DNA from 3 places in the Streptomyces sp. NPDC015345 genome. Region 3 is predicted to be linked to each of the others. Evidence: riboswitches for the same ligand, from Rfam matches in the RefSeq annotation. Region 3 holds a riboswitch; each other region holds the start of a gene.
The links. Region 3 has a riboswitch for cobalamin ahead of ACF062_RS13565 (ribonucleoside-diphosphate reductase subunit alpha). Riboswitches for the same ligand answer to the same signal wherever they lie in the genome.
Positions count from the first base shown of each region.

Region 1 (12,046 bases), on a different contig from region 3:
CCGAGCGTCCCAGTCCCCGCGGCGGCGTGCCGTCCAAGTCGCTGCGGGCGACCGGTCTGATCACGGATGGCGACGCCCTCTTCCCGCATGGCCGAAACCTGCGTCTGAACCGCCGAACAATCTTGGATTCTCTGGTCACGCGCCTCTCCAGGCACTTAAGTACCTGTCATGCACTCGCTACCGGCTACGGGCGGGAGCCGTCGGCCGGGATATGCGCCACGGTCGGTTTTGCGCTGCTCGTCGGCCTACACCGCTGTATCTCGTCGGCCTACACCGCTGCATTTGGCATGACCCGCTGTTCTTCGCATGACCCCGCTGTTTTCCGCCCACCCCGCTCTTCTCCGCATGACCGTGCCACCCCGTCCCGACTGCCCCGAGAGTCCTTCTGACTATGCCCGCCAGTGCACACCGGTCGCTGTCATGCTCGCATCGCCCGGCGAGCCGCAGCGCTCAGGGAGGCAGCGGTCGGCACGCGACCCCGCGTAGAGCAAGCCTCGCGCAGCCGGGCCGCGCGCTGCGCCACCGGGTCGCGCCCGAGGACGCCGCCCCTGCTGCCTGTCGGGCGCAGGAATGCCGACTGAAGGCGCACGACGTGCCACTGCGGGCACCGCACGAGCCCGCCGGGCCAGGGGGGCGCTGATGGAGACTTCCGCCCCGGCCGGCGGGGTGAACCCGGCCGGTCGAGACACGGACCTCTCTGCGGCAGTGCAGGACATTCAGGCGGGCTACTGGCTGCGGATGCGGCAGGTGCTGGCCCGGACGGGCAACTGGCCGCAGTGGACATCCCGTACGCAGGTGCTGGGAGTTGTCGCGGCTCAGGCCAACGTCGTGGAGTTGTGGCTGAAAGAGGAACCGGAGAGCCTCGCTGCCCGGGTGATGTACGCCAGGGTCGCCACCGAACGAGTGCTGCAGGCCCACCGGAAGAACTGGGCGCGCGACTACCGGAAGGCGGGGGACCTGGACAAGCTGGTGGCCCGGGCCCGGGACGCGTGCCACAAGGCGAGTGAGGGCAATCCGCATGACTCGGTGCCCTGGATATGCCGCCTGGCCCTGGCCGAAACGGACATCGCAGGACGCTACCCGGAGCACCAGGTGGCTCCCCCGCCCCATGAGTATCTGCTGCCCGGCGGGCCGTGGGGCCTGCTCTCCGAAGTGCACCGACGAGATCCGTTCAACCGCGAAGCATGGCACCGCATGTCCCAGGCGCTCCAGGCCCGCCCAGGCCCGGCGGGGCGGCAGGCCGTCGCGACGGATTTCGCCCGCTGGGCGGCCTCCTTCGCACCGCCCGACTCGCCACTGCTTCTGCTGCCCCTCTACGCCCGTGTACAGGAGCACCGGGAGCGACGGGACAACGGCGCCGAGGTCATGCTGAACCTGCTGTGGACCAAGGAGGACATCACCCGGGCGGTCACGCAGGCGTTCGAGGGCTGGTTCCGGAAGCGCGAGCCCGCCACCAGTTCCCAGCTGGATCTGAACTACCTCGCCTACGCCTTGGCGAGAGGCGGCTTCGCTCAGTGGGCCACCGAGGTGTTCGACGCCATCGGCGACTTCGCCACCCCCGCCCCGTGGCATTACGACGCCCGGTACCCGCAGGACCAGTGGCGGAAGGCATTCGAGGAGGACCGTGTCGCCTGCCTGAGATCCCACCTGCGGCATACGGGAGAACACCCATGACCGCCGACCCGGCCCACCCCGTCAGGTCGACGGCCCGGTAACCACCTGCCGCCCCTCATGTCACCCGTGTCCCCCATGTCAGCTCGTCAGCTTTCCCGTGCGGAGAACCAATGACTTCGGTAAGAACACCGCGCCAGCAGCCGAACCCGGTCGACAACGACGAGGAGGACGCGCGCCTCCTCCAGTCGCTGGGTTACACCCAGCAACTGCACCGCCGTATGGGGGCTTTCGGCAATTTCTCGGCCTCCCTGTCGGTCATCTCGATCATGTCGGGGACCTTGCTGCTGTTCGGCTACGGCCTCAACTCGGGAGGCCCCGCGGTGATCACGTGGGGCTGGCTCGCCGTCGGGCCGCTGGTGTTGTGCCTGGCCGCTTCCCTGGCGGAGATCACCTCCCGCTACCCCACCAGCGGCGGCCTGTACTACATGGCCCGTCAACTCGGAGGCGAGCGCTGGAGCTGGTACACCGGCTGGCTCAACCTCCTGGGCCTGCTCGGCGGAATCGCCGCCCAGGACTACGGCATAGCGACGTTCACCGCGGCGTGGATGAACCTGCAATTCGGTTACACGCCGTCCCCGGGCTCCCTGCTGGCCCTGTACGCGGTCATCCTCGCCCTGCACGCGATCCTGAACCTCTTCGGCACCCGGCTGATGAACATCCTGACGTCCTTGAGCGCGTGGTGGCATCTGGCAGGGGCCGTCGTCATCATCGGCTCCCTGACGCTCGTGCCCTCCCACCACCAGTCGGCCGGCTTCGTCTTCTCCGAGTTCACCAACAACACCGGTTGGAGCGCCCCGGTGTACGTGATTCTGCTGGGCATGCTGCTGCCGGTCTTCGCCCTGGCCGGCTATGACACCTCGGCCCACTTGAGCGAGGAGACCAACCACGCCTCCGTCGCCGCGGCCCGCGGCGTCTTCCGCTCGGTGGCGGTGTCCTGGATCGCCGGCGGCATCCTGCTGACCACGCTGCTGTTCGCCGTCCAGGACTACACCACGACGCTGGACAGTCCGACCGGTGTACCGGTGGCGCAGATCCTTCTGGAGGCGCTGGGCATGGCCGCGGCCAAGGCCCTGCTACTGGTGATCATCGTGGCCCAGTTCCTGTGCGGATACACCGTGACCGCCAGCGCCAGCCGGATGATCTACGCCTTCTCGCGGGACGGCGCCCTGCCCGGATCGGCGCGCTGGAAGAAGGTCAGCCGCCGCACCGCCATCCCCGCCAACGCGGTCTGGCTCGCGGTCGCCGTGGCCTTCGTGCTCGCACTGCCTTCCTTGTACTCCAACACGGCGTTCTCCGCGGTGACCGCCATCTCGGTCGTGGGGTTCACCTCGGCCTACGCCATCCCGGTGCTGCTGCGACTGCTGCACCGTGATCGATTCACCCCCGGACCCTGGCACTTGGGCCGCTGGAGCCGGCCCATCGGCTGGGTGGCGGTGGTGTGGGCGGCTGCGGTCACGGTGCTGTTCCTGCTGCCGCAGAGCAGCCCGATCACCGCCACCACCTTCAACTACACCCCCGTCGCCGTAGTGGTGGCCTTCCTCATCGCCGCCCTGTGGCGGCGCTTCGGGCGCAGCTCCTACCACGTGCCCCGATCCCACTCCCCAGCCGAGGACAATCGGTTCGAAGGCATCATCTGATGACGACGACACGACCTCAACGCCCGCAACAACCTCAACAATCCCAACAACATCAGACCTCAACGATCCCGGGGAGTACGGTGACTGGCCTGACGGAGTCCATCGAATCGGCAGAGCAACTCACCGTGGCCTGGCGCGCCATGGTGCTCGACCGCGATGCGGACGCGGATGTACGTGACCTCCCCGGCATCGCCGTCCGCTGGGCCGACTGCCGATTCTCGTTCTACAACTGCATCACCCTGACCGAGCCAGGAGCAGGAGCGGATCTCGTCGCCCAGCGTCTGGGCCAAGCGGCGGACATCATGCGCGGGAAGAAGCACCCGGGCTTCCTGTGGCTCTTCGAGGGCCTGCTCGACGACGAGGCCCGCGCCGCGCTGGCCACGGCGGCCGACCAGGCCGGCCTGCAGTACGCCTTCCCCGGCAGGGGCATGGCCGGAGACCTGCTGCCCGTCCCCGACCCGGTCCACCCCGACCTGACCTTCGTGCGTGTGCGCACCGACGAGCACTTGCGGTCCTATGCGGACCTTCAATCGCGCGCCTACGGGTTCCCCTTGGAGGAAGGCCGCGACGGCCTGGTCGGGTCCGCGCACTGGAAGAGCGAGGTGTACGCGTACCTGGGCATGCGAGGCGACGTTCCGGTGGCGTGCGCCGCGACGGTCGAAGTGCAGGGCCGTCTCTTCGTGGCCTTCGTCGCCACCGACCCGCAGTGGCAGCGCAGGGGCTACGGCGAGGCAGTCACGCGCAAGGCACTGTACGAGGGTGCCCGGGCCACCGGGCTGACCCGCGCCACTTTGCATGCGACCGTCGCCGGGGCCCCCGTATACCCGCGTATCGGCTTCACGCCGAACACCCCCATCCACTTCTACATCTTGAAGGAGTGAGCCCATGCCGCCGCAGCGGGCAACTCCGAGCACTTCCGGCACAGGACCTAACTGTCCCCAACAAAGCCGTTGGACGTGGCGGTAGGTGATCAGGCAGACGGCGAGGCCGAGGAATGCTTCGTGGATGTCGTCGCGTCTTTCCCAGCGGATGCGTAGGTGGCGGAAGCCGTGGAGCCAGGCGATGGTGCGCTCGACGACGTAGCGGAAGGTACCCAGGCCGGTGCCGCCAGGCCGGATGCCGCGCTGCCACAGCTGGCGCCGGTAGATGTCGTGGTCGTAGGCGCGGTCGGCCGGCAGCGCATCCGGGCGCCGACGCGGTCTGCCGACTCGGCCCGCGACGGCCGGGATCTTGTCGAGCAAGGGCAGCAGCTGGGTGACGTCATTGCGGTTTTTGCCGGTCAGCGACACTGCGAGCGGGATGCCCTGGCCGTCGACGATGAGGTGGTGCTTGCTGCCCGGCCGTGCGCGGTCGACCGGGCTGGGCCCGCTCTTGGGCCCCTGCGGGCGGCCCGCACGTGGGAGGAGTCGATCACCGCCCGCTCCCAGTCCAGCTGGGTCTTCGACCGCAGCCTCTCCAGCAACGGCACATGCGGCTGTTCCCAGACGCCGGCCTCTTTCAAGGCCGCCAGGCGACGCCAGCAGGTCATGCCAGGTCATGGGGTCGGTCGCAGGGCTCGCCGGGTTGATGTCCTTCGCCGCGCTGCTGTTCACGCTCGTTCTTCTGGTCGCGGTCGTCGCCTAGCGGTCGGTCACGCAGCTTCGTAGCAGTGCGCATGCCCACCCCGCCACGTCACCCACGCCGGATCGTCGAGCAGCTGCTCCGCGTCCGGCATCCCGGCCCGGCGCAGGAACTCCGCGACGTCGCGATCCGAGTGCGCCAGGCCAAGGATGTGCCCACGCGCGGTAACCCGCCGGCCGCCAGTGCGGGAAGGCGGATGGACGACTATCGGAGCGCTCGCCATGCCCCCAGGGTGCAGTGCCAGCCCGGCGGCAGCATGTCGATCACGCCACGACATTCTCAGCCGGTGAGCTGCGGGGGTGTCGCGATAGAGCGGATCGCAACGGACAGCCCCGTCGCGATACCGCCGGCACCCACCAGGAGCGCCGCAGCCGCGATCCAGTATCCGAGGCTCCGACCGCTACTCAAGGCCACGGCCGCACCGATGACGCCGCCGACGGGCAATCCCATCAGCGGCCTCCAGTCCAGCCAGCGTATAACGAGCGCGAAGCCAGGGGTGAGAACGATGGCACTGATGAACAGCACCACCATGTACATGCCCGAGTTTGGGGCAGCGGGACACCCTCGCCCCTTTGAACACGGGGGTGCATCCATGAAGCCAGAGATCGCCCACGCCAGGCCCACTGTGCCGACCAAGAAACTCACCGAGACCGCGCCCTTTAAGAACATCGACGAATCTTATGTAGCGGCATCCTGGTCGCGACAGTCCTCTACTCCAGTACGCCGAGCGGCGTGTCCGGTCGGCACTGCGGGCACGGGGCGACGCCATCCGCGAGCGCGACACTCGTGTCCTCCACTGGCCGAGAGACCGACATGTGGTGCCGGTCCCGCCGTAGCGGGCGGGACCGGCACCACCTAGAGAGCGCACGCAGTCACGCGGCGACGCCGAGTTCTTTGCGGGTGCCGTGGATGAACTCGCGGACGGCTGGCTGAGGCCGCCAGGGGGCGATGGCGGCATTGAGCTCGCGGACGTAGTCCTTCGCCCGGCTCGACTGGACGCGGGCGAGGATGTCGACGCTGCGGTTGCCGAGCTCGAGGCCGTGGTCGAGGTCACGGGCCTGCAGGTGGGCGGTCCCGACGATGGCGAGCCGCATACCGACGGAACGAGTGAACGCGCCGGTCGGCATGGCGGCGGCCTGCTGATTCCAGGCCAGGGCCATCTTCGGGCTCTTCAGGTCGCGGAAGATCTCGGCGGCGTCCGCTGAGAGGCGGGCGTGGTGATACAAGTCGATCCACGCAGGCTCGTCGCCGCTGTCGTCCTTCGCCTGGTCCAGCAGGTCCTCGGAGGTCTTCAGGGCCTTCGAGGCGGCCCGGGGGTCGTTCTCGCGGGCATGAGCTCGGGCCTCGATGAGCTTGGTGAACGCCAGGACGCGGGGGACGGCTTGGCCCTTCGCGCGGTTGAAGGCGCCCTGGGCCATGTCCACATCCTCGGATCCAAACCCGCGCATCAGGGCCTGCATCGCCATCGTGGTCAGGACATAGCAGCCCAGCTGCACGTCCCCGCCGGCGCGGGCGAGGCGGAGGGCCTGGATGAAGTGCCGCTGGGCGGCATCGTGCTGGCCGACGTCGAAGGCCGTCCACCCAGCCAGGCGCGGCAACTCGGCGGTCACGCTGAAGAGTTCGCGGCCGATCACCTCGGAGAAGGAGCCCTGCAGAAGCGGTCCTGCCCGGTGGTCGAGGCAGTCGGTGACGGAGTTGGCCTTCCAGTTCCCGCCGCCGTATTTGGAGTCCCACCGCCTCGCGTCGTCGGCGGCCTCGCGTAGTTCGTCGAGGTCGGCCCGCCCTACCTGGCCGCCACCACGGTGGTCGGCGACCCCGTCGGTGGGGTTGACGAGCCATCTGGTGACGGGGGTGGTGAAGGCGGAGACGGCGAAGCCAGATCCGGCCAGAAAGTCGCGGCGGTTCACGGAACTCCAGAACGCAGTGGGGACGCGCACGGCGTCGGCGGGGTCTCGCGGGAAATCCAACCCCGCATCCGCGTCGATTGTCTCCGCCTCGCCCATACCGATCTCGCCCAACGTGACGGCCGGCCGAGCCTCTCACCGATGGCTTGCGACAACAGCTTCGGGACCGGCCACTTGGGCGTCATCCCCCGCCTGCACCAGTTCACCACGGAAGTATGTGAATAGTCGGTCTCTTTCCCGGCGGCATGGGCGACCAGCTCACCGTCCGGGAGATCCGCCACCGGCTCGCCCGCGCGATCTGCCACGGCGGCGCCAGATCCGCCAGGCGTACCGCGAGGGCCCATGTGTGACCGAGTCCTGTTCGCCTACGAAGTGGTGCGGTACAGGGCAGCCAGCCATCACGCCCCCTGCCGGCCGCGGGTATACGGGTCACCCAGTTGTGACGGCGAAGGGCCCGTTGTCTGCGAAGACGCGCTTGGCGAAGTTCTCGCCGATGCGGCGGTGGCCTTCGGGGCTGGGGTGGATCGCGTCCGGCAGGGGGAACTCGTCGTGGTCGCTCTCGCCGTAGAGGTCAAGTCCGTTGAGGTAGTGGAGGTTGGGGTCTTCGGTGGACCGCTGCTTGACGATGTCGGCCAGGACGTCGCGGACGATCGTGAGCGTCAGCCGTCCGGCGGCGGTCTCGGCCGGATCGCCGGTGGCCTTGAACTTCAGGGTTCCATCGGAGAGGTCCGGCATGAGAGGTCCGGGGGTGTTCTCGTGGGTCGGACACAGGACAGGGGAGACCAGGAGCAGGGGGGTTGTGGGGTGGCCCTCGCGGATGGTGTCGAGGAAACCGTGGATGGCGGGGGCGAAGGCGCGCAGGCGCATGGCGTCGCTGTTGACGACGTTGATACCGAGCTTGAGGCTGATCAGGTCCGCGGGGGTGTCGCGGATCGCGCGGGCGGTGAACGGGTCGACCAGTGCGCTGCCACCAAATCCAAGGTTGATCAGCTCCACATCGCCTGCGGAGGCGGCCAGGGCGGGCCAGATGGTGCTGGGGAAGACGGCGTTGGATCCGTGGCTGATGGAGCTGCCGTGATGCAGCCACACCCGGCGCCCGGTCTTCGGGGCCGGCTCGACGGGGGCGTCGGTGCGCAGGGCGATGACCTCGGTGATCTCCGCGTGCGGGAGCCAGATCTCGATGTCCTTCTCGCCGACGGGGAGGTCGGTGAAGTGGGCGGTGCCGACGGGGCCCGGGGTGAATTCCGCGGTCTGGGTCCGCATGTCGGTGACGGTGCGCAGATTCCCGCCGTCCACAGTGGCCTGGGCGGTGAGGCGGCCGTCGACCAAGAGGTCGTAGACGCCGTCCGGCGGAGGCGGGAAGCCCCGGTAGGCGCGTTTGGTCGGCAGGGTGTCCAGGTGGATGGTGGTGGCGCTGGTACGGAACGCCAGCCGGACACCGGAGGGCTGGACCTCGGCCACGGCAAGCAGGTCGTCGGGGATCTGGCGGCGCGCCCAGGCGGGCAGCCTGTGCGGTAGCAGGCCGTGGGCGGTTTCTTCCACGTCGAGGTGTCCGCGCAGGAAGTCGGCGGTGAGGGGGGTGGTGATCAGGTTCTGTTCGATGCTCATTGCCTCAAAGCCTTCTCATTCAGGGGTGGGTGCCTGGGCCGGCATGGGTAAGCCGGCCCAGGTGACGCAGCCGGTCAGGGGGTGGTGGTCCGGCTCCGCAACGCGGCGTCGAGGCAGTCCAGGGCCCAGGCCCAGGACTGCTGCGCGGCGATGTCGGTGTGGTCGAAGGCACCGGCTGCCTCCAGGGAGGCGTAGCCGTGGAAGACACTGCCCAGCATGCGGACCGCGTGCGTCTGGTCCGGCTCGGCCAGGTCGTAGCCGCGCAGGATCGCCCGTGTCATCTGCGCGTGCCGGACGCCGGCGCTGGCCGCGGCGGTCTGCGGGTCGAGCCGGTACCGCGCTGCTTCATACCGGCCGGGGTGCACCCGGGCGTAGTCCCGGTAGGCGTTCGCGAAGGCCGTTAGGGCGTCCTTGCCCGCGCGTCCGGCCACGGCGTCGCCGACCCGGTCGGCGAGTTCCTCCAGCGCGAACAGCGCAATCCGGGTCTTGAGCTCGTGGGAGTTCTTCACATGCGCGTACAGGCTCGCCGGCTTCACGTCGAAACGCCGGGCGAGCGCGGACAGGGTCACCTGATCGAAACCGACCTCATCGGCGAGTTCCGCTCCAGCGAGCGTCAGCCGCTCCGGGTTCAGTCCTGCCCGAACCATAACCATCACCTACCTCAGGTATGCCTATGGCCAATATAGATACACCTACAAGCTGTAGGCAAATGTTGTACCTCTTTAGACGTCGGCCAGCACACCGCCCTGTGGCTCCTTGAGGTTCACGGAAAGATCGTCGAGTGGGTCTGGTGCTGCGCGTATCCAAGTGATCTGACGGATGCCCGCTGGGAGCTGATCGAGCCGGTGCTGTCCGCCTGGCGCTTCGAACGTCACGGCCGCGCCCTGGACTTCGGCCGCCGCCACGGCATGAGCTGCGCGAGATCATGAACGCGATCCTCCATGTGGACCGCACCGGCTGCCAGTGGGTCTGTCCCCCACACGACTTCCCGCCGCACCAGAGCGTCTACGGCTACTTCGCCAAGTGGCAGAAGGACGGCGTCTCGCCCAGCCCAACGGCCTGCTACGCGAACTGGTCCGCCAGCAGGAGGGCAGGAACCGCCACCCGTCCGCTACGGACGTCGACCGCGGCAGGGAGCTGGGCTGTGCTCACCCGATGAGGCCGCTGCGGCGAGAATCCGGCGCTCCACGCGGAAGGGGCGGGAGGCGAAGTGACGCCTCCCGCCCCTTCGGCTCGCCCTCGCCCCCTGACAGCCGAGGTGTCTCATTTTCACGATCCGGATCGTGGACAACAGCCACCACGCCCTGGACGGTGCCCTTAAGGTGGCGCGTGCAGCTGGTTCGCCCCGTCCGCCAGGCGGGAGGCGTCGTAAGAGGGAACCCGGTGGGAATCCGGGACTGCCCCGCAGCGGTGAGCGGGAACGACCGCCGTCATACGCACTGGGTCCGAGTACCTGACCCGGGAAGCGACGGCCAGTAGGTGCCCTCCCCCAAGGAGGACGTGCCCGCGAGTCCGAAGACCTGCCCGTTGCCCGCACGCGGACGATTCCGCGCGCGGATATTCCGGTGACCTCGAGGGCGGGTCGGCGAACACAACCAGGCGGACGACCGCGCCGCGCCGCGCGCTCGCCCCTGGCGGTCTTTCGCCCCTTCGCGCTCTCGTCCCGTCCCCGGGATCTCAGGGATTCATCTCGCGAAGGAGATCTCCGTGACCACGAAGTCAGCAGCCACGGCAGCGCGGGCCACCGTGTACGGCTACCCCCGTCAAGGGCAGAAGCGGGAGCTCAAGAAGGCGATCGAGGGGTACTGGAAGGGCCGCGTCACCGCCGACGCCCTCCACTCCACCGCCGCCGAACTGCGCCGAACCCACTGGCAGCACCTCTCCGGCGCCGGCCTCCACGAGGTGCCGACCGGCGACTTCTCGTACTACGACCACGTCCTCGACACCACCGTCATGGTCGGCGCCGTTCCCGAGCGCCACCGCGCCGCCGTCGAGGCGGACGCCCTCGACGGGTACTTCGCGATGGCGCGGGGCACCCAGGACGTGGCGCCGCTGGAGATGACCAAGTGGTTCGACACCAACTACCACTACCTGGTGCCCGAGCTCGGCCCCGACACCGTCTTCACGGCTGACGCGCGCAAGCAGGTCGCGGAACTCAAGGAAGCCCTCGCTCTCGGGCTCAGCGCACGGCCGGTGCTCGTCGGTCCCGTCACCTACCTCCTGCTCGCCAAGCCGGCCCCGGGCGTGGCCGCGGACTTCGACCCGCTCACCCTGCTGGACCGGCTGCTGCCGGTGTACACCGAGGTGCTGGCCGACCTGCGGGCCGCCGGGGCGGAATGGGTCCAGCTCGACGAGCCGACGCTGGTCCAGGACCGTACCCCCGCCGAACTGAACGCGGCCACCCGCGCCTACCGCGACCTCGGCGGTCTCGCCGACCGGCCGAAGCTGCTCGTCGCCACCTACTTCGACCGCCTCGGCGAGGCACTGCCCGTCCTCGCCAAGGCACCCGTCGAAGGACTGGCGCTCGACTTCACCGGCCCCGCCGCCGCCAACCTGGAAGCGCTGGCCGCCGCCGGCGGTCTCCCCGGCAAGCGGCTCGTCGCCGGCGTGGTCGACGGGCGCAACATCTGGAGCAACGACCTGGAGAAGTCCCTGTCCACGCTCGGCACTCTGCTCGGCCTCGCCGACCGCGTCGACGTCTCCGCCTCCTGCTCCCTCCTCCACGTGCCGCTCGACGCGGCGGCCGAGAAGGACATCGACCCGCACATCCTGCGCTGGCTCGCCTTCGCCCGGCAGAAGACGGCGGAGATCGTCACCCTGGCCGCGGGCCTGTCCCAGGGCACCGATGCCATCACCGGCCGCCTCACTGCCAACCGGGCCGTCCTCGCCTCCCGGGCCAACTCCCCCATCACCCGCGACCCCGCCGTCCGCTCCCGCGCCGCCGCGGTGTCCGACGCGGACGCCCGCCGGTCCCAGCCGTACGCCGGACGGGCCGCCGCCCAGCGGTCCCGCCTCGGCCTGCCGCTCCTGCCGACCACCACCATCGGGTCCTTCCCGCAGACCACCGAACTGCGCGCTGCCCGCGCCGACTTGCGTGCTGCTGTGATCGACGCGGCCGGCTACGAGGAGCGAATCAAGGCGGAGATCCAAGAAGTGATCTCGTACCAGGAGAAGGCTGGCCTCGACGTCCTCGTCCACGGCGAGCCCGAACGCAACGACATGGTCCAGTACTTCGCCGAACAGCTCACCGGCTACCTCGCCACGCAGCACGGCTGGGTCCAGTCGTACGGAACCCGCTACGTCCGGCCGCCGATCCTCGCCGGCGACATCTCCCGCCCCGAGGCGATGACGGTGCGCTGGACGACGTACGCCCAGTCCCTGACCTCCAGGCCCGTCAAGGGCATGCTCACCGGGCCCGTCACCATGCTCGCCTGGTCCTTCGTCCGCGACGACCAGCCGCTCGGTGAGACCGCCCGCCAAGTCGCCCTCGCCCTGCGCGACGAGGTGGCCGACCTGGAGGCGGCGGGCACGGCCGTCATCCAGGTCGACGAGCCCGCCCTGCGGGAAACGCTGCCGCTCCGCGCCGCCGACCACCCGGCCTAC
Region 1 covers NZ_JBIBTX010000006.1:622,977-635,022, reverse strand. The annotation lists gene ACF062_RS26870 (hypothetical protein) at 706-1,674, shown strand; gene ACF062_RS26865 (amino acid permease) at 1,785-3,311, shown strand; gene ACF062_RS26860 (GNAT family N-acetyltransferase) at 3,392-4,192, shown strand; partial or broken gene ACF062_RS26855 (IS5 family transposase) at 4,262-4,842, opposite strand; gene ACF062_RS26850 (hypothetical protein) at 4,942-5,154, opposite strand; gene ACF062_RS26845 (hypothetical protein) at 5,211-5,462, opposite strand; gene ACF062_RS26840 (sporulation protein) at 5,804-6,838, opposite strand; gene ACF062_RS26835 (GDSL-type esterase/lipase family protein) at 7,265-8,443, opposite strand; gene ACF062_RS26830 (TetR/AcrR family transcriptional regulator) at 8,518-9,090, opposite strand; partial or broken gene ACF062_RS26825 (transposase) at 9,217-9,568, shown strand; cobalamin riboswitch at 9,813-9,965, shown strand; gene metE (5-methyltetrahydropteroyltriglutamate--homocysteine S-methyltransferase) at 10,151-12,046, shown strand, end outside.
Region 1: another riboswitch for cobalamin. It lies ahead of metE (5-methyltetrahydropteroyltriglutamate--homocysteine S-methyltransferase); the one in region 3 lies ahead of ACF062_RS13565 (ribonucleoside-diphosphate reductase subunit alpha).

Region 2 (6,921 bases), on a different contig from region 3:
CCCCGCTGGTTCCCGTCGTGCAGGTGTTGCGCGGCGGCGATGTCCTCGCCCACACCGACGCCCTACGATCGGTCTACGTCGACGCCTTCAGCGCGCCGCCATGGAACGAGGACGAGGCGAAGGCCTCCGAGTTCACCGAGCGCCTCCACCATGACGCGCGGCGCCCCGGTTTCACCGCCGCGCTGGCCCTCGCCGGCCGGGACGTGCTCGGCTTCGCCAGCGGGTGGACCACTCTCCCGCCCTTCCCCACGGACCGCTGCTATCCGCAGGCCGCCGCGGGTCTCGGTGCTCGGCGGACGAACGACTGGCTGTGCGACGCCTTCGAGGTGGACGAACTCGCCGTACGGCCCGGCGCGCACGGCAGCGGGCTCGCCGGAAACCTACTGGCGGCGGTCACCGAGGGCGCCCCCGAGGGCCGCTCCTGGCTGCTCACCTCGGTCCAGGCACCACAGGCCATGGCCTTCTACCGCCGCCAGGGCTGGGTCCAGGCCACCCATCCCTCCCCCGGCGGCAAGGGCATCGTCGTCTTCATCGGCCCGCGCCATCCCGCCCGCGGGCTCGCCCCGCTGCCTCTCTGACCCGCAGCGCTGTCCGCCGTTCACGGAGCCGTGCGGCGGCGCGGTGGGGCAAAGGCGGACAGGTCCAGGATCTCCGGTCGGGGAGCGACGCCGGGGCCGCCTGCCCGTACCCAGGCGGTGATGTCCTCCGTCGCGGCCGGGTCGTTGACCAGGCCGAGCCACAGTCATGAGACCAACCGGTCACCCATATGCGGGCGGTCGTGCTCGCGGGCCGCACCAGACCGGCAGCGCCGTGGATCACTCGGGCTCGTGAGCGTGCGGGCTCGTCGAGGCCGGCTCGGCCGGCCGTTCCCGGCCCCCGTCATGGCCGGACGCCACCACGATGAGCAGACCCACCACCACCGCCCCGGCGGCTACCCGTCCGGCGGCACGCACAGCCCGGCCCAGCAGTGAGACGCCCTCGCGGCGTCTCAGTGGGCCCAGTTGCTCGGACCGCCGGGCGGGCCGCAGCAGGCGCAGCAACAGCAAGGCGGCGACGGGGAGTTGCAGTAGCCACAGAACGGTGCGCGGCCACTCGCCGTACCAGACGTTGGTGCCGTACAACAGGGTGTGCCACACGCTCAGCACGTACACGACGATCACGAAACGGTGCAATCGCCGCCAGGTGTTCGCGCCGATGCGGTGCCGAACGTAGAACAGCAGCCCGAGCGGGACGGCCAGGTAGAGGGCCCCCTGGCCGATGGGGATGGCGATCTGGCCGGTGCCGGAGTCGTACCAGCCGGGCACGAACGTGTCCGCGAATCCCGCCCACAGCCGTTCGGCCCAAGCCAGCCGGGCCTCGTAGCGTACGAGTTCGGCCGCGAACATCAGCGCGTGGGCGAACATCAGGGCCATCGCGGTCAGGCTCGTGGTGCGGTGCCAGCGTTCCAGGACCTGCCGGGAGACCGGTGGCCGGGCGGGGCGTGGCCCGGACAGCAGCAGACCGAGCATGACCGTGCCCCAGGCCCACAGCAGGCCCGACCAGCCGAATGCCTGGCTGAGCAGGTACATCCAGTACGTGGCCGGGTCGTCCATGAACGGCATGACCGCGACCGTCGCCGAGTCACCCGACTCCATGCGCACGTACAGGAACGCGAAGACGGCCACCGTCACCAGGACCGCGGCACCCGCGTCGGGCAGCGCGGCCCGCAGATCGGCGCGCAGGGAGACGCGGTCAGCCGGACGCCGGTCGCGAGAGGGCGGCTCGATCGCGCCGTCGTCTCCCGGCGTCATTTCTCGCAGCATCCTGAGCCTTCCGGGGCGCGGGACACCGACGGGCGGTGTGCAGTGTCATGGGAGAACCAAGTGTGGCCCAGGTGACCGAAGTTACGGAGTCCACATCCGGCCAGAGCATCTTCTGCGGACGATTGGCTGCCATGGATTCGGATGCCGTCCCGTGTACCGTCACATTCGGACAACCGGGGGTGTGCCCCTGCCGCGGTGGCGTGAGCCGCCCTACGCTGATGCGCGCAGTCGGTTCGCGCCTCCTGTCCGACCGGGCACTCGGCGGCGCGACGCAAGAGGGAACCCGGTGGAAATCCGGGACTGTCCCGCAGCGGTGAGTGGGAACGAAAGCCGTCAACAGCACTGGGCCCATGTCTGAATGGGGCCGGGGAAGCGATGGCCGGTAGGTGCCCGCCGGATCTCCGGTGAGCCGGCCCACGAGTCCGAAGACCTGCCACTGCGCCCGCGCCTGACACGCGGGTTGTGCACGGTGACCTCGAGGACTGGGTTGGCGGTACGGACGGCTGTGCGGCGTTTGCTGCGCCACGCCTCCTTCCCGTCCTCATTCGGGGATTCGGGACCAGGAGGAGCACATGTCCGTGACCACGCGAGCTCCCGTCATCCGTGCCAGATGCCGGTCGGCCTGCCCTTCGGCGGACCGGACGGGACGATGCTGACACCCGCCCGGGAGTCCGGCGAGACGCGGCAGCAGCCGGGACGCACCGTGTCCGGCGTCTGCCACGGCACCCTGGGCGAGCTCTGTCAGGGCCCGCTGCGGACGGCGACTTCCACCGCCGACATCGTGGCGACACCACGCTGTCTGTTCCGGCTCTTCGCCCTGCCGTACGACACGGGCGTGGTGCTCGGAATCCTGACGGGGATCGAGCGGGCCGACGGTGTCTTTCTCGGCGAGTTCGCGCTGTACCTCAGCGGCCGACACCGTGTGATCCGGCGGCTGGGCACGGACATCGGCTTCCACACCGCATACATCACCGGGCCCGGGACGGTGGACACCACCACCGTCACCGACCTTCTCCTTGAGCAATACCGGCGGCACGGGGAGGAGTACGAGCGCTGCCGGACGGATCCGTTCAAAGGCTTCGCCTCCGGCCACTCGGCCAGCGCCGCCCTGTCGCAGAACGTGCTGCCCAAGGCGACGTTCGACAGCATGCTCGCCCACCGCGAGCGGTTCGTCGCCGACGGCACCTTCGTCGCCCACACGGGCTGCCTGATCGGCTGCCTCTTCCCCAACCGCCCCGGCTCCGACGTCGAGTCGGACCTGTCCGCCTACCTCCACTCGCTCGGCCACCAGTGTTCCTTCGCCCAAGGAGGTTACGGGTGATTCACCCCCACATCGCCGATGCCCTGAAAATCCCCGACCTCGTCCGGCTCACCGACGGTCTCGTCCTGATCCGGTTCGAGTCGATGAAGATCTACTCGGCGCTCGCCGCCGTCCGCCACCTCCTGGAGCGGGGCACGGTCCGCCCGGGACAGACCCTGATCGACAGCTCCAGCGGCATCTACGCCTACGCCCTGGCACTGGCCTGCCACCGCTACGACATGCGCTGCCACATCGTCGCGTCCACCACCGTCGATACCACCACGCGCGCCCAGCTGGAGATTCTCGGCGCCACCGTGGAACAGGTCAGGCCCTCGGAGAACCTGCAGCTGGACCAGGAGTTACGCGTGCGGCGCGTGCGGGAGATCCTGGCCGAACACCCGGGCTGCCACTGGATGCGCCAATACCACGACGACATCCACTACCTCGGCTACCACGAGGTCGCCGACCGGATCACGACCGCGTTTCCCCAGGCCGCGCTGACCGTCGTGGGAGGCGTGGGCTCCGGGGCCTCGACGGGCGGCCTCGTGGAGCGCCTGCGCGCCACGGACCCCTCGGTGAGGCTGGTCGGCGTGCAGCCCTTCGGGAGCGTCACCTTCGGCAGCCAGGACCACCAGGACCCCGAGGCGATCATCGCCGGCATCGGGTCGTCGATCGTCTTCGACAACGTCCGCCACCACCTCTACGACGCCCTCCACTGGCTGGACTTCACCCACGCCATGTCCGGCACGATCGCCCTGCTGCGCGAGCACGCCGTCTTCGCGGGGCTGTCCACCGGCGCGGGATACCTGGCAGCCACGCACGAGGCGCGCCGCCACCCCGACCGGCTGCACCTGGTGATCGGCGCCGACACCGGACACCGCTACGCCGAGCGCGTCTTCGCCCGGCACGCGGAGGCCCTGGACCCCGCCGCCTTGAAACCCGTCGAAGTATCCGGACCCGAGGAGATGACGATGCCTTGGTCCACGATGTCCTGGCGACGCGCTGTCTGCCCGGCGGACTGGAAGGAGCGAGCGGCATGAGCGTCGTCTGCCTGGAGTCCCTCACCTTCGGAATCGGACATCTGGTAAGCGCCGCCGACGCGTTCGGCGAGCGACTGGTACTGCTCACCCGCGACCCGTCGTACTACACCTACGAGCTGGAGCGGCTTTCGCCGGATGCCCTCGACGTCGTGGAGGTCGACACCTTCGACGTGGAACACGTGGCGGACCTGCTGCACCGGACTCCCGGGCTGCGCGGTCTGATCAGCTCCACCGACACCTGGACGCTCGTCGGCGCCGAACTCTCGGAACGGCTGGGTCTGCCCGGCCTTGATCCTGCCGTCCTGCGGCTGACCCGGGACAAGGCGGCCGTACGCAACCGGCTGTACGAGGCCGGGCTGACGCGCGGACGAGCGGTGGGCGTCACGGAACACGGGGAGGAGTTGGTGCTCAAGGAGGTCGGTCTGCCCGCCGTCCTGAAGGACACGGCGGGCACCGGAAGTCAGAACGTCTGGCTGGTCCGCGACGAGCCGGAACTGGTGGCGGCCCTGGACGAGGCGACCGGGCGGGAGCTGAAGGGACGGCTGTTCGCGGAGCCGTACTTCAGCGGACCGGTATACAGCGCCGAGACCCTCACCTGGGCGGGCCGGACCCGGCTGCTGGGCGTCTCCAGCCGGCTCATGTCACCGGAGCCGTACTTCCGGGAGGAGATCACCGCGTTCCCCGTGGCCTTCCCAGAGGCGCGGCGGCACATCCTGGAGCGATGGCTCGATGAGGTGCTGGCGGCGATCGGCTACACCGACCGCTTCGCGCACGTGGAGTTCGTCCTGACCACCGGCGGCCCGGAGGTCGTCGAGATCAACCCCCGGATCGGTGGCGCCCTGGTCGGCGAGGGCATGTGCCGGGCGCTGGGTGTCAACGTGTACGAGGCGATGATCGAGACGGCGCTGGGCCGCCGTCCCCGGCTGATGGACGCGGACCTGCCCGGCGGTCCGGCCGTCGCCTTCGTGCTGGGCTACCCGGCCGCGCCCGGGGTGTTCACCGGCGTCGCCGGGCTGGACCGGCTGGCGGACATGCCGGGGTCTCCGGCCTGGTACCCGGTCACCTCTGTCGGCGACCCTATCGAACACCTGGCCGACAGCCGCGGTTACGCGGGCATCGTCTGCGCGGAGGCCGAGACCGCCGAACTGGCCACGCACCACGCGGTGGCCGCCGCCAACGCCGTACGGGTGCTCACCGAGCCGCTTCCGCCGACCGACGCCCCCGACCGCGAGGCGTCCGGTGGGTGAACGCGTATCAGGCGGGGAAGGCTTGCGGGCCGCGCTGTTCCCGCTCGACGGACCGCTGCGTTTCCTGCTGCTCAGCTCGTTCCTGATCCCACTCGGCAGCTTCATGGTCCTGCCGTTCATGTCGGTGTTCCTGCACGAACGGCTCGGGATGGGGCTCGGCACGGTCGGTGTCGTGCTCGCCGTGGCGTCCCTCGTGCAGTTCTCCGGAGGGGTCGTGGGCGGGGCCCTGGCGGACCGGATCGGGCTGCGCCGCACGATGCTGTGGGCACTGATCATCCGCACCGCCGGATTCGTCGGCCTCCTACTGGCCCTGCGCTGGCCGCCGCTCGCCGTCGGGGCGCTGGTGCTGACGTGCTGCGGCGCCGCACTGTACCTGCCCGCCAACAAGGCGTACCTCGTGCACGGCGTGGACGACGAGCGCCGCCCGGCGTTCCTGTCGGCGGGCAATGCCGCCCTCAACGCGGGCATGGCGGTGGGGCCGCTGGTCGCCGGGCCGTTCGTGCTGTCCTCACCCGGCTGGCTGTTCGTGTCCGTCACGGCTCTGTTCGTCCTGGTCACCGTGGGCCACGCGCGCCTCCCGGCGGCGGCTGGGGCGCGTGAGTCCGGCGGGCAGTCGGCCGGGCAGGGGCTGCTGGCCGGGGTGGCGGCCTTGCCGTTCGCCGCCAACGCGCTCGCCTTCTACCTCTACTTCCACTTCCAGCATTTCCTGGCGGTGTACGCCGTCGAGCGGGCCTCCAGCACGTTCTACAGCCTGGTCCTGCTGCTCTGCTTCACCGTGGTCATCGTCGTACAGCCCCTCGCGTCCGGCCTGATCCGGCGCATGCCCTACGCGACAGCCCTCGTGATCGGCTTCGCGGGCCTGGCCGCTGGGCTTGCCGTCCTCGCGATCGGCACCCGGCCCGCGCTGCTGGCGGGCGGGACACTGATCACCCTGGGCGACATCGTCCTGTTTCTCAAGAACGACCTGGAGGCGCTGCACCACAGCCCACGCTCGGACGCCGTGGTCTTCGGCCAGCAGCGACTGGCCGCGGGGCTCGGCGCCTGCGCGAGCGGAGTGCTCGGCGGACAGGTGTACGGCCTCACCGAACAGGCGGGGAACACCGGCTGGTTCTGGCTATTGGCCGCCGCCCAGTGCGTATTGCTGCCTCCGGCCCTGCTGGCGCTGCGCGAGCGCCCGGCAAGACACCCGACCCGCATGATGACGACGACGAAGGAGCACTGAGACCGCATGGCACGAACGGGCGGGTTCCAGGACGATGGCTTCTGGACCGAGTTCTACGACTTCCTCTTCCCCGAGCAGCGCTACGCGCAGGCCGAGGAACTGCTTCACACCTCTCCCCTGCTGTCCTTCCCCGCAAGCGCCCGGGTACTGGACCTGTGCTGCGGACCGGGTGTGTTCACCGTGCCGCTGGCCGACCGGGGCTGCGATGTGACGGGAGTGGATCTGAGCCCGGCCATGCTGGACCGGGCCAGGAAGCGGTCGGCCGGCACCGGTGCCCAGGTCCGGTACGTCCAGGCCGACGCACGCGAGT
Region 2 covers NZ_JBIBTX010000006.1:615,546-622,466, reverse strand. The annotation lists gene ACF062_RS26815 (GNAT family N-acetyltransferase) at 1-578, shown strand, start outside; partial or broken gene ACF062_RS26810 ((2Fe-2S) ferredoxin domain-containing protein) at 599-742, opposite strand; gene ACF062_RS26805 (ferric reductase-like transmembrane domain-containing protein) at 816-1,802, opposite strand; cobalamin riboswitch at 2,076-2,234, shown strand; gene ACF062_RS26800 (hypothetical protein) at 2,413-3,123, shown strand; gene ACF062_RS26795 (cysteine synthase family protein) at 3,120-4,142, shown strand; gene ACF062_RS26790 (ATP-grasp domain-containing protein) at 4,139-5,389, shown strand; gene ACF062_RS26785 (MFS transporter) at 5,412-6,611, shown strand; gene ACF062_RS26780 (class I SAM-dependent methyltransferase) at 6,618-6,921, shown strand, end outside.
Region 2: another riboswitch for cobalamin. It lies ahead of ACF062_RS26800 (hypothetical protein); the one in region 3 lies ahead of ACF062_RS13565 (ribonucleoside-diphosphate reductase subunit alpha).

Region 3 (12,046 bases):
GGTCATGTAGTTCTTGATCGGGTTCGGCGGGTTCTCGACCGCGCCCCACTCGGGGATCAGCGGGGTGATGCCGCCGCCGGGGGTGGCCGGGGTCATGGCCTTGGCGGCCGGGTTGCCCTTGAGGGCGGACTCCAGCGACTCCTTGTTCGGGATGACGCCGCCTTCCTTGGCGAACTGACCCTCGAACTTGTCGGACAGCGCGATCTTCAGGAACTCCTTGGCCAGCTCCTGCTTCTTGCTGGTCGCGGCGACGGCGAGGTTGGAGCCGCCGAGGAAGACGCCCTCGGGCTTGTCCGCCGTGGCACCCGGGATCGTGAAGTAGCCGATGTCCTTCGCGATCTTCTTGTCCGTCTTGATCGCGAGGTCCGCCTCCCACGGCATGCCGATGAAGGTGGCCGTCTTGCCCTTGCCGAAGACCTCGCCCTGCTGCGGGGTGGCCTCATCCTTGTTCTTGGGGGCCTTGGAGAGCTTCTGGAACTCCTGGTACGTCTTCATGGCCTTGGCGACCTTGGGGTCGGCCAGGTTGGAGACGTACTTGTCGCCGTCCTTCTTGACCAGCTCGGCGCCCTCACCGATGGTCAGGCCGACGAAGTGGTACCAGAACTGGCCCGGCATGTAGATCGGCTCGGCGTCGGTCTTCGCGCCGATCTGCTTGAGGTCCTTCAGGAACTGCTCGCGGGTCTTGGGGGTGTCCTTGATGCCCGCCTCGGCCCAGATCTTCTTGTTGTAGATCACGACGCGGTTGAGGACGAACCACGGGGCGGCGTACTGCTTGCCGTCGATGACCGAGGCCTTGTTCATCGACTCGGTCCAGTCGGCGCCGATCGACTCCTTGAGGTCACCCAGCTCGGCGAGGCCACCCGTCTTGGCGTAGGCGGCGGTCTGGGTGTTGCCGATCTCGAAGACGTCCGGCGGGTTCTCCTCGGAGAGGGCCGTGGTCAGCTTCTGCTGGATGCCGTTCCACTGCTGGACCTCGAACTTCAGCTTCGCGCCGGTCTTCTTCTCGAAGGCCGCCGTGACATCCTTCTGCCACTTGTCCGGCGTCGAACCGTCCATCGCCCAGAGCGTCAGCGTCTCGCCCTTGAAGCCGTCGGCCCCGCCGGACTTCTTGTCCCCGTCGTCACTGCCGCAGGCCGCGACCGAGACCAACATGCCCGCGACACCGATGGCCGCTATGAGCTTGCGCTTCACGTCACCCTCCTCAAGGGATGCCAGTCAACCCCCCACCCGCAGCGACCTAATGGACCGAGATCTGCCCGTGGGACTGGAACCTGGTCTTTAATGGTGTAGACCAGTACGGGGAGCTTGGCCTAGACCTTTAGGGGTGTCAAGGGTGTATAAGAAGGGCTGTCGCGTCCGTTATCGGACCGACACCTGAGCGAGTAAGACTTGCTCGGCCCGTACCGTGCCACGATGTGAGCCGCGACAGACGGAGGAGCCGGTGACGGCAGCAGCACAGGAGCCGGGAAGGGTGGCCATGGGCACCGAAGCGGGCAGTACCGGGACCGACGGGGGCACTTCTTCGGAGGCCCCCAGCGTCGGCCGCACCGCGCGCGTGCCCAAGTACTACCGCCTGAAGCGGCACTTGCTCGACATGACGGAGACGCTGCCGCCCGGCACCCCCGTCCCCCCGGAGCGGACGCTCGCCGCCGAGTTCGACACCTCCCGCACCACGGTCCGCCAGGCCTTGCAGGAGCTGGTCGTCGAGGGCCGCCTGGAGCGGATCCAGGGCAAGGGCACCTTCGTCGCCAAGCCGAAGGTGTCGCAGGCCCTCCAACTCACCTCGTACACCGAGGACATGCGGGCGCAGGGCCTCGAGCCCACCTCGCAGCTCCTGGACGTCGGCTACATCACCGCCGACGACACCCTCGCCGGACTGCTCGACATCGGCGCGGGCAGCCGCGTCCTGCGCATCGAGCGGCTGCGTCTGGCCAACGGCGAGGCCATGGCCATCGAGACCACGCACCTGTCGGCCAAGCGCTTCCCGGCGCTGCGCCGGTCCCTGGTCAAGTACACCTCGCTCTACACGGCCCTCGCCGAGGTGTACGACGTGCGTCTCGCCGAGGCCGAGGAGACCATCGAGACCTCGCTGGCCACCCCGCGCGAGGCGGGCCTGCTCGGCACCGACGTCGGCCTGCCGATGCTGCTGCTGTCCCGGCACTCGCTGGACGCCGCGGGCCGGCCGGTGGAGTGGGTGCGCTCGGTCTACCGCGGCGACCGCTACAAGTTCGTGGCCCGCCTCAAGCGCCCCACGGACTGACCCGCGCACCGGGGGTCTGGCGCGGATCACCTCACTGCTCTACGTTCCTCCCGTCATCGCGTGAACGTCTTCGCACGATGAACGTCATCGCATGGTGAACGGGAGGACGACCCGGTGCGCAGAGCAGAACCCCGATCCATCGTCGTCTGGACCCTCGTCGCGCTGGTCGGCGCCGCGGGCTGGACCGTCCTCGCGCTCGCGCGCGACGAGGAGGTGTCGGCCGCCTGGATGGTGGCGGCGGCCCTCGGCTCGTACGCCATCGCGTACCGCTTCTACTCCAAGTTCATCGCGTACAAGGTCCTGAAGGTCGACCGGACCCGGGCCACGCCCGCCGAGCGGCTCGACAACGGCATCGACTTCCATCCGACCGACCGGCGCGTGCTGCTCGGCCACCACTTCGCGGCGATCGCGGGCGCGGGGCCACTGGTGGGGCCCGTGCTCGCCGCCCAGATGGGGTATCTGCCGGGCACCATCTGGATCGTCGTCGGCGTGATCTTCGCGGGCGCCGTACAGGACATGGTCGTGCTGTTCTTCTCGACGCGGCGGGACGGCAAGTCGCTCGGGCAGATGGCGCGGGACGAGATCGGGCCGTTCGGCGGGGCCGCCGCGCTGCTCGCCGCGTTCGCCATCATGATCATCCTGCTCGGGGTGCTCGCGCTCGTCATCGTCAACGCGCTCGCCGAGTCGCCGTGGGGCACCTTCTCCATCGCGATGACCATCCCGATCGCCCTGCTCATGGGCTTCTACCTGCGGGTGCTGCGTCCGGGGCGGGTCAGCGAGGTCTCCCTCATCGGCATCGCGCTGCTGCTCGTCGCGCTGGTCGCCGGGCGCTGGGTCGCCGAGTCCTCGCTCGCGGACACCTTCACGCTCGCGCCCTCGACGCTGGTCATCTGGCTGGTCGCGTACGGCTTCATCGCCTCGATCCTGCCGGTGTGGATGCTGCTCGCGCCGCGCGACTACCTCTCCACGTTCATGAAGATCGGCACCATCCTGCTGCTCGCGCTCGGCGTCGTCATCGCCCTGCCGACGCTGAAGATGGACCCGGTGACCGACTTCGCCTCGCGCGGCGACGGGCCCGTCTTCGCCGGCTCGCTCTTCCCCTTCGTCTTCATCACCATCGCCTGCGGAGCCCTGTCCGGCTTCCACGCGCTGATCTCCTCGGGCACGACGCCGAAGATGATCCAGAAGGAGACGCAGGTCCGGATGATCGGGTACGGCTCCATGCTGATGGAGTCGGCCGTCGCGATCATGGCGCTCGTCGCCGCCTCGATCATCGACCCCGGGCTGTACTTCGCGATGAACGCGCCGGCGGGTGTCGTCGGCGACACCGTCCAGGAGGCGTCGAAGGCCGTCGCGAACTTCGGGTACAGCATCTCCCCCGCCGACCTGGCGCAGGCCGCCAAGAACGTGGAGGAGTCCTCGCTGCTCTCGCGCACGGGCGGGGCGCCCACGCTCGCGGTCGGCGTCTCGGAGATCTTCTCGCAGGTCACCGGCGGCTCGATGCGGGCCTTCTGGTACCACTTCGCGATCATGTTCGAGGCGCTGTTCATCCTGACCGCGCTCGACGCGGGCACGCGCGTGGGCCGCTTCATGCTCCAGGACATGCTCGGGAACGTCTACAAGCCGTTCAAGAGGGTGAGTTGGAAGCCGGGCCTGGTGCTGACCAGCGCCGCCGTCACCGGTCTGTGGGGGTACTTCCTGTGGGTCGGCGTCCACGAGCCGCTCGGCGGGATCAACCAGCTCTTCCCGATCTTCGGCATCGCCAACCAGCTCCTCGCCGCCGTCGCCCTCACCGTCTGCACGACGCTGCTCGTGAAGTCCGGGCGCCTCAAGTGGGCCTGGATCACGGCGGTCCCGCTCGCCTGGGACGCCACCGTGACGCTCACCGCGAGCTGGCAGAAGGTCTTCTCCGGGGACCCGCGCGTGGGCTTCTTCACGCAGCGCTCGATCTACCAGGACGCCATCGACGACGGCAAGGTCCTGCCGCCCGCCAAGTCCATGGACGACATGCACACCGTCGTCACCAACTCCACGGTGGACGGCGTCCTTTCGGCGGCGCTGGCGCTGCTCATCGTCATCGTGATCGCCGACGCGGCGCGGGTCTGCCTCAAGCACCTCCGCGACCCCGAGGCCTCCCGGTTGAGCGAGGCTCCGTACGTGGAGTCGAAGTTGACGGCCCCGGCCGGACTCTTCCCGACCGCCGAGGAGAAGCGGGAAGCGCGGCGGGACGAGAAGCGGGAGCCGGTGCGATGACCTGGCTGCTGCGCGGGGTGCGCTGGATGCGGTGGTACGTCCGTGAGCTGACCGACGAGTCGGCGTACGAGCGGTACGTGGCGCACGTGCGCAAGGACCATCCGGCCGCAACCGTCCCCAGTCGCCGCGCCTTTGAGCGGATGCGGACGGACCGCCAGGAGTCGGACCCCCGCCAGGGGTTCCGCTGCTGCTGAGCAGGCACGTCGGGCACTTCGAGTCCCGTCCGTTATTCGGACAGGGGTTCCATACCGCGAGACTCTCGCTTAGATTTCCCGCACGTTAAGCATGGGATAAGTGAGGGAACGGAGCCGCGATATGTCAGATGCGCCTGAAGTGAACAGACCGGTGGTCACGCCGGTCCGCGTGGTCGTCGCCGTCTGCCTTGTCGCGCCGTTCGTGGCGATGCTCTGGGTGAGTTCCTACGCCAGGATCGAACCGACCCTCATCGGCATCCCGTTCTTCTACTGGTACCAGATGCTGTGGGTCGTCATCTCCACGGTGCTCACGATGATCGCGTACAAGCTGTGGCAGCGTGACCAGCGCGCCCGCAAGGAAGGTGCGCGGTCATGAACGGCGGAGTCAACGGCGTCGCGCTCGCCGTCTTCATCTTCTTCTTCATAGCGGTCACGGTCATGGGCTTCCTGGCCGCCCGCTGGCGCAAGGCCGAGAACGACCAGAGCCTGGACGAATGGGGCCTCGGCGGCAGGTCGTTCGGCACCTGGGTCACATGGTTCCTGCTCGGCGGCGACCTCTACACCGCGTACACCTTCGTGGCCGTCCCCGCGGCGATCTACGCGGCGGGCGCGGCCGGGTTCTTCGCGGTGCCCTACACCATCCTCGTCTACCCGCTGATCTTCACCTTCCTGCCGCGCCTGTGGTCGGTCTCGCACAAGCACGGCTATGTGACCACCTCGGACTTCGTGCGCGGGCGCTTCGGGTCGAAGGGGCTCTCGCTGGCCGTCGCGGTCACCGGCATCCTCGCCACGATGCCCTACATCGCGCTCCAACTCGTCGGCATCCAGGCCGTCCTCGACGTCATGGGCGTCGGCGGCGGCCCGGACACCAACTGGTTCATCAAGGACCTGCCGCTCCTGATCGCCTTCGCGGTGCTCGCCGCGTACACCTACTCGTCGGGGTTGCGCGCGCCCGCGCTGATCGCGTTCGTGAAGGACGGGCTGATCTACCTCGTCATCGTCGTCGCGATCATCTACATCCCGATCAAACTGGGCGGCTTCGACGACATCTTCGCCAAGGCCGGTGACGCCTTCGCGCAGACCAACCCGGCGACCGACAAGCCGCGTGGCGCGCTCGCGCCCGCCGAGGCCGGGCAGTGGACGTACGCCACGCTCGCGCTCGGCTCGGCCCTCGCGCTGTTCATGTACCCGCACTCGATCACGGCGACGCTCTCCTCGAAGAGCCGCAACGTGATCCGCCGCAACACCACCATCCTGCCGCTGTATTCACTGATGCTCGGCCTGCTGGCGCTGCTCGGCTTCATGGCGATCGCGGCGGGCATCAAGGTGGACAACGGCCAGCTGGCCATCCCGCAGCTCTTCGAGACCATGTTCCCGGACTGGTTCACGGGCGTGGCCTTCGCGGCCATCGGCATCGGCGCGCTGGTCCCGGCGGCCATCATGTCGATCGCGGCCGCGAACCTCTTCACCCGCAACATCTACAAGGACTTCCTCAAGCCCGACGCGACGCCCGCGCAGGAGACCAAGGTCTCCAAGCTGGTCTCGCTGCTGGTGAAGGTCGGCGCGCTCGCCTTCGTCCTCACCATGGACAAGACCGTCGCGATCAACTTCCAGCTGCTCGGCGGCATCTGGATCCTCCAGACGATGCCCGCGCTGGTCGGCGGCCTGTTCACCCGGTGGTTCCACCGCTGGGCGCTCCTCGCCGGCTGGGCGGTCGGCATGGTCTACGGCACGCTGGCGGCGTACGGCGTCGCGTCTCCGACGCAGAAGCACTTCGGCGGCTCCTCCGACACGATCCCTGGCATCGGCGAGATCGGCTACATCGGCCTCACCGCGTTCGTCCTGAACGTCATCGTCACCGTGGTCCTCACCTTCGTCCTGAAGGCGCTGAAGGCCCCGGACGGCATCGACGAGACCTCGCCCGGTGACTACACCGCGGACGCGGGCGACCCGGGCGTCATCCAGGAACTGCCCAAGGCGACCGCGGGCGCCGGGCACTGAGCCCTTCCCCACCCGCACCGACAAAGGCCGCCGGAAAACCGGCGGCCTTTGTCGTACCCGTGTTGCACACTGCGCCTCATGGATACGACGACCATCACGATCAGGCAGGCCCGCCCCGAGGAGTACGAGGCGCTGGGCGCCCTCACCGCACAGGCCTATCTCGACGACGAACACCTGGACTTCGGGGCGGAGGACCCCTATCTGGACGTGCTGCGCGACGTGGCGGCGCGCGCGGCCGCGGCGGAGGTCCTGGTGGCGGAGGCGGACGGGACCGTACTCGGCTGCGTCACCTACGTCCCCTCCGGCGGGCCCATGGCCGACATAGCGCGCGAGAGCGAGGCGGAGATCCGCATGCTGGCCGTCTCCTCCGAGGCGCGCGGCCGGGGCGCCGGCGAGACGCTCGTACGGGAGTGCGTGCGGCGCGCCAAGGAGGCTGGCCGCACCGGGCTCGTCCTGTCCACGCAGACGTCGATGCACGCCGCCCACCGGCTGTACGGGCGCCTCGGCTTCGTACGGACGCCCGAGCGCGACTGGCGGCCGATCGAGACCGTGCCGCTGCTCGCCTACGCGTTGACTCTCTGAGCCCACCCGACTCCCCCTGCGCACCGACACAAGATGTGGGGCCGCCTCAGGAACCCGACACAAGATGTATGCTCGTGCTCGCTGTCGCCGCAGGGGAATCCGGTGCAAGTCCGGAACTGTCCCGCAACGGTGCATGTGTACGTATTGCGCGTACGCGGAGTCCGAGGACCTGCCGACAGTGCACCCGTGCCGTCCGGCCCGGGTGCCGACCGTCCGGGCCTCGTGGAGTGGGCCGGTGGACGCGGTACGCCGCCCTGCCCGGGTGCGCCCGTGTGTGCCCGCCCCCCTCCTCCTGGCCCAGAGCCGAGCGAGGGAGTGCCCCCACGTGACCATCGCGCCTGCCGAACCCGCGTCAGCGCCGTCGACGCCCACCGCCCAGGGTGCCGAGGGAACCGACGGGCCAGGGGCCGCGCTGCTGCGCACCCTGACCGATCTCACCGCCGACCTTCCCGACGCCGACCCCGGCCGGGTCGCCGCCGCCGCGCTGCGCGGCCGCTCGGCCAGGGCCGACGCGTCGGAGCTGCGGGAGCTCGCGACCGAGGCGGCCGCGGGGCTCATCGCCGAGGACCCGGCGTACTCGAAGCTGGCGGCCCGGCTCCTGTCGATCGGCATCCGCGAGGAGGCGGCGACGCAGGGCGTGCGCTCCTTCACCGACTCCGTGGCGGTCGGCCACCGCGAGGGCCTGATCGCCGACCGCACGGCCCAGTTCGTGACGGCGCACGCGGCCCGGCTCGACGCGCTGGTGGACGCCGCGCTCGCCGCCGGCGCGGACTTCCGCTTCGAGTACTTCGGCCTGCGCACCCTGCACAGCCGCTATCTGCTGCGCCACCCGATCACCCGGCAGGTCATCGAGACCCCGCAGCACTTCATGCTGCGCGTCGCGAGCGGCCTGGCCAAGGACGAGGGCGCCGCGGCCGTGGACGAGGTCGCCGCGCTGTACGGCCTGATGAGCCGCCTGGACTACCTGCCGTCCTCACCGACGCTCTTCAACTCCGGCACCCGCCACCCGCAGATGTCCTCCTGCTACCTCCTCGACTCCCCGCTCGACGAGCTGGACTCGATCTACGACCGCTACCACCAGGTCGCGCGGCTCTCCAAGCACGCGGGCGGCATCGGACTCTCGTACTCCCGCATCCGTTCCCGGGGTTCGCTGATCCGCGGCACGAACGGGCACTCCAACGGCATCGTGCCGTTCCTGAAGACCCTGGACGCCTCGGTCGCCGCCGTGAACCAGGGCGGCCGGCGCAAGGGCGCGGCCGCGGTCTACCTGGAGACGTGGCACTCCGACATCGAGGAGTTCCTCGAACTGCGCGACAACACCGGTGAGGACGCGCGCCGCACGCACAACCTCAACCTCGCGCACTGGATCCCGGACGAGTTCATGCGCCGGGTCGCCGCCGACCAGGACTGGTCGCTGTTCTCCCCGGCCGACGTGCCCGACCTCGTCGACCTGTGGGGTGAGGAGTTCGACGCCGCCTACCGCGGGGCCGAGGCCGCCGGGCTCGCGAAGAAGACCATCCCGGCCCGGGACCTGTACGGCCGCATGATGCGCACCCTCGCGCAGACCGGCAACGGCTGGATGACGTTCAAGGACGCCGCCAACCGCACCGCCAACCAGACGGCGGAGCCCGGCCACACCGTGCACTCCTCGAACCTCTGCACCGAGATCCTGGAGGTGACGGACGACGGCGAGACGGCGGTCTGCAACCTCGGCTCGGTGAACCTCGGCGCCTTCGTGGAGGACGGCGACCTCGCCTGGGACCGGCTCGACGAGACCGTCCGCACCGCCGTCACCTTCCTCGACCGCGTCGTCGACATCAACTTCTACCCGACCGAGCAGGCCGGGCGCTCCAACGCCAAGTGGCGCCCGGTCGGCCTCGGCGCGATGGGCCTCCAGGACGTCTTCTTCCAGCTGAAGCTGCCGTTCGACTCCCCCGAGGCGCGCGCCCTGTCCACCCGCATCGCCGAGCGGATCATGCTCGCCGCGTACGAGGCGTCGGCCGACCTCGCCGAGCGCGAGGGCCCGCTGCCCGCCTGGGAGAAGACCCGTACCGCGCGCGGCGTCCTGCACCCCGACCACTACGGCGTCGAGTTGACCTGGCCCGAGCGGTGGGCGGCCCTGCGCGCCCGTATCGCCACGACCGGCATGCGCAATTCGCTCCTGCTCGCGATCGCGCCGACCGCCACCATCGCGTCCATCGCGGGCGTGTACGAGTGCATCGAGCCGCAGGTCTCCAACCTCTTCAAGCGCGAGACGCTGTCCGGCGAGTTCCTCCAGGTCAACGCCTACCTGGTGGACGAGCTGAAGCGGCTCGGCGTCTGGGACACGCAGACCCGCGAGGCGCTGCGCGAGGCCAACGGCTCGGTGCAGGGCTTCGGCTGGATCCCCGAGGACGTCCGCGCGCTCTACCGCACGGCCTGGGAGATCCCGCAGCGCGGCCTGATCGACATGGCCGCCGCGCGCACCCCGTTCCTCGACCAGGCGCAGTCCCTGAACCTGTTCCTGGAGACGCCGACCATCGGCAAGCTCTCCTCGATGTACGCGTACGCCTGGCAGCAGGGCCTGAAGACGACGTACTACCTGCGCTCGCGCCCCGCCACGCGCATCGCCCGCGCGGCCGGTGGCTCGAACGCCACAGCCGCCCCCGTACCCGCGCAGGTCACGGCCGAAGAGGCCGTCGCCTGCTCCCTGGAAAACCCCGAGTCCTGCGAGGCCTGCCAGTAATGAGCACGACGACGAACAGCGAGAAGAACCTTCTCGACCCGGGCTTCGAGCTGACCCTGCGCCCCATGCGCTACCCGGACTTCTACGAGCGCTACCGGGACGCGATCAAGAACACCTGGACGGTGGAGGAGGTCGACCTCCACTCGGACGTCGCCGACCTGGCGAAGATGACGCCCGAGGAGCAGCACCTGATCGGCCGCCTGGTCGCGTTCTTCGCGACCGGTGACTCGATCGTCTCCAACAACCTGGTGCTGACGCTCTACAAGCACATCAACTCCCCCGAGGCGCGGCTGTACTTGAGCCGTCAGCTCTTCGAGGAGGCCGTGCACGTCCAGTTCTATCTGACGCTGCTCGACACCTATCTGCCCGACCCCGAGGACCGGGCGGCCGCGTTCGACGCGGTGGAGGAGATCCCCTCCATCCGGGAGAAGGCGCAGTTCTGCTTCAAGTGGATGGACTCGGTCGAGAAGCTGGACCGGCTGGAGACGCAGGCCGACCGCCGCCGCTTCCTGCTCAACCTGATCTGCTTCGCCGCGTGCATCGAGGGGCTCTTCTTCTACGGTGCCTTCGCGTACGTCTACTGGTTCCGCAGCCGAGGTCTGCTGCACGGCCTGGCCACCGGCACCAACTGGGTGTTCCGCGACGAGACGATGCACATGAGCTTCGCCTTCGACGTGGTGGACACGGTCCGCAAGGAGGAGCCCGAGCTCTTCGACGACGCGCTCCAGACGCAGGTCACGGACATGCTGAAGGAGGCCGTCGAGGCGGAGCTGCAGTTCGCGCGTGACCTGTGCGGGGACGGTCTGCCGGGCATGAACACCGACTCGATGCGCGCGTACCTGGAGTGCGTCGCCGACCAGCGCCTCCAGCGGCTCGGCTTCGCGCCGGTCTACGGCTCGTCGAACCCGTTCTCCTTCATGGAGCTCCAGGGCGTGCAGGAGCTGACCAACTTCTTCGAGCGGCGGCCGTCGGCGTACCAGGTCGCGGTCGAGGGCTCGGTCTCCTTCGACGACGAGTTCTGAGAACGTGTGTGTCCGCCCCGCCACGGGGGCGGGGCGGACACACCCGCACGCTCAGCGCGGTTGAACCCGCAGGACCAGCCGCTTCGGATGCAGGGTGATGCCGACGCGGGTGCCGGTGTCGGTCTCCGGTACCCGCTCCAGGCGCCACTTCGGGGCCACCGTGCCGAGGATCAGGGCCAGTTCGGCCATGCTGAAGTGGTCGCCGGGGCACTTACGGTTGCCGACGCCGAACGGCATCATGGCGAACTCCGGGACCTGCCCCGCGCGTTCGGGCAGCCACCGGTCCGGGTCGAACTCCAGGTGCCGCTCGAAGGAACGCGGGTCGCGCTGCATCGCGTAGACGCTGTAGACGATGTCCGCGTCGGCCGGAATGCGATAGCCGCCCAGTTCGGTCTCGGCCACCGACCGGCGCGTGAATATCCAGGCGGCAGGCCGTATCCGCATGGCCTCGGTGATGACATTGCGGGTGTGCGGCAGGTCGCCCAGGTCGGCGAATGTGATCGCGCGATCCCTGGCCACGGAATTTACTTCTTCAATCAACTTCCTTTCCTGCTCGGGGTGTTCGGTGAGCAGATGGAACGTCCACGCCAGCGTCGACGCGACATTCTCCGCGCCGGCCACGACGAGGGAAACCACGTGGTCGTGGATCTCCTGGTCGGCCAGTGGCCGCCCGGATTCGTCCGTGGCACGCAGCAATTCCGCGAGCAGGTCCTGCGGGCCGCCGGGCCCGGCGGCCGCCCGACGCTCCGCGACGATCTCGTCGACGAGCGCGTGCAGGTCGGCGAGCGCGTTCTCGAAGCGCCGGTTGGCGGGCGTCGGCACGCGGTAGAGCGGCCCGACCGAGAGCACCATCCGGCGGTAGAGGCCCTCGAAGACGGTGTGCAGCGAGTCGGCGACGCGGTCCGCCTTCTCGCCGATCGAGTCGACCTCCAGGAGGGAGCGCGAGACGATGCGCACGGCCGTGCGGAACATCTCCGTGCTCACGTCGACCGTCTCGCCGGGCCGCCAG
Region 3 covers NZ_JBIBTX010000003.1:274,697-286,742, forward strand. The annotation lists gene ACF062_RS13530 (extracellular solute-binding protein) at 1-1,191, opposite strand, end outside; gene ACF062_RS13535 (GntR family transcriptional regulator) at 1,478-2,260, shown strand; gene ACF062_RS13540 (carbon starvation CstA family protein) at 2,375-4,513, shown strand; gene ACF062_RS13545 (YbdD/YjiX family protein) at 4,510-4,707, shown strand; gene ACF062_RS13550 (DUF3311 domain-containing protein) at 4,829-5,083, shown strand; gene mctP (monocarboxylate uptake permease MctP) at 5,080-6,708, shown strand; gene ACF062_RS13560 (GNAT family N-acetyltransferase) at 6,787-7,290, shown strand; cobalamin riboswitch at 7,342-7,482, shown strand; gene ACF062_RS13565 (ribonucleoside-diphosphate reductase subunit alpha) at 7,616-10,015, shown strand; gene ACF062_RS13570 (ribonucleotide-diphosphate reductase subunit beta) at 10,015-11,037, shown strand; gene ACF062_RS13575 (cytochrome P450) at 11,089-12,046, opposite strand, start outside.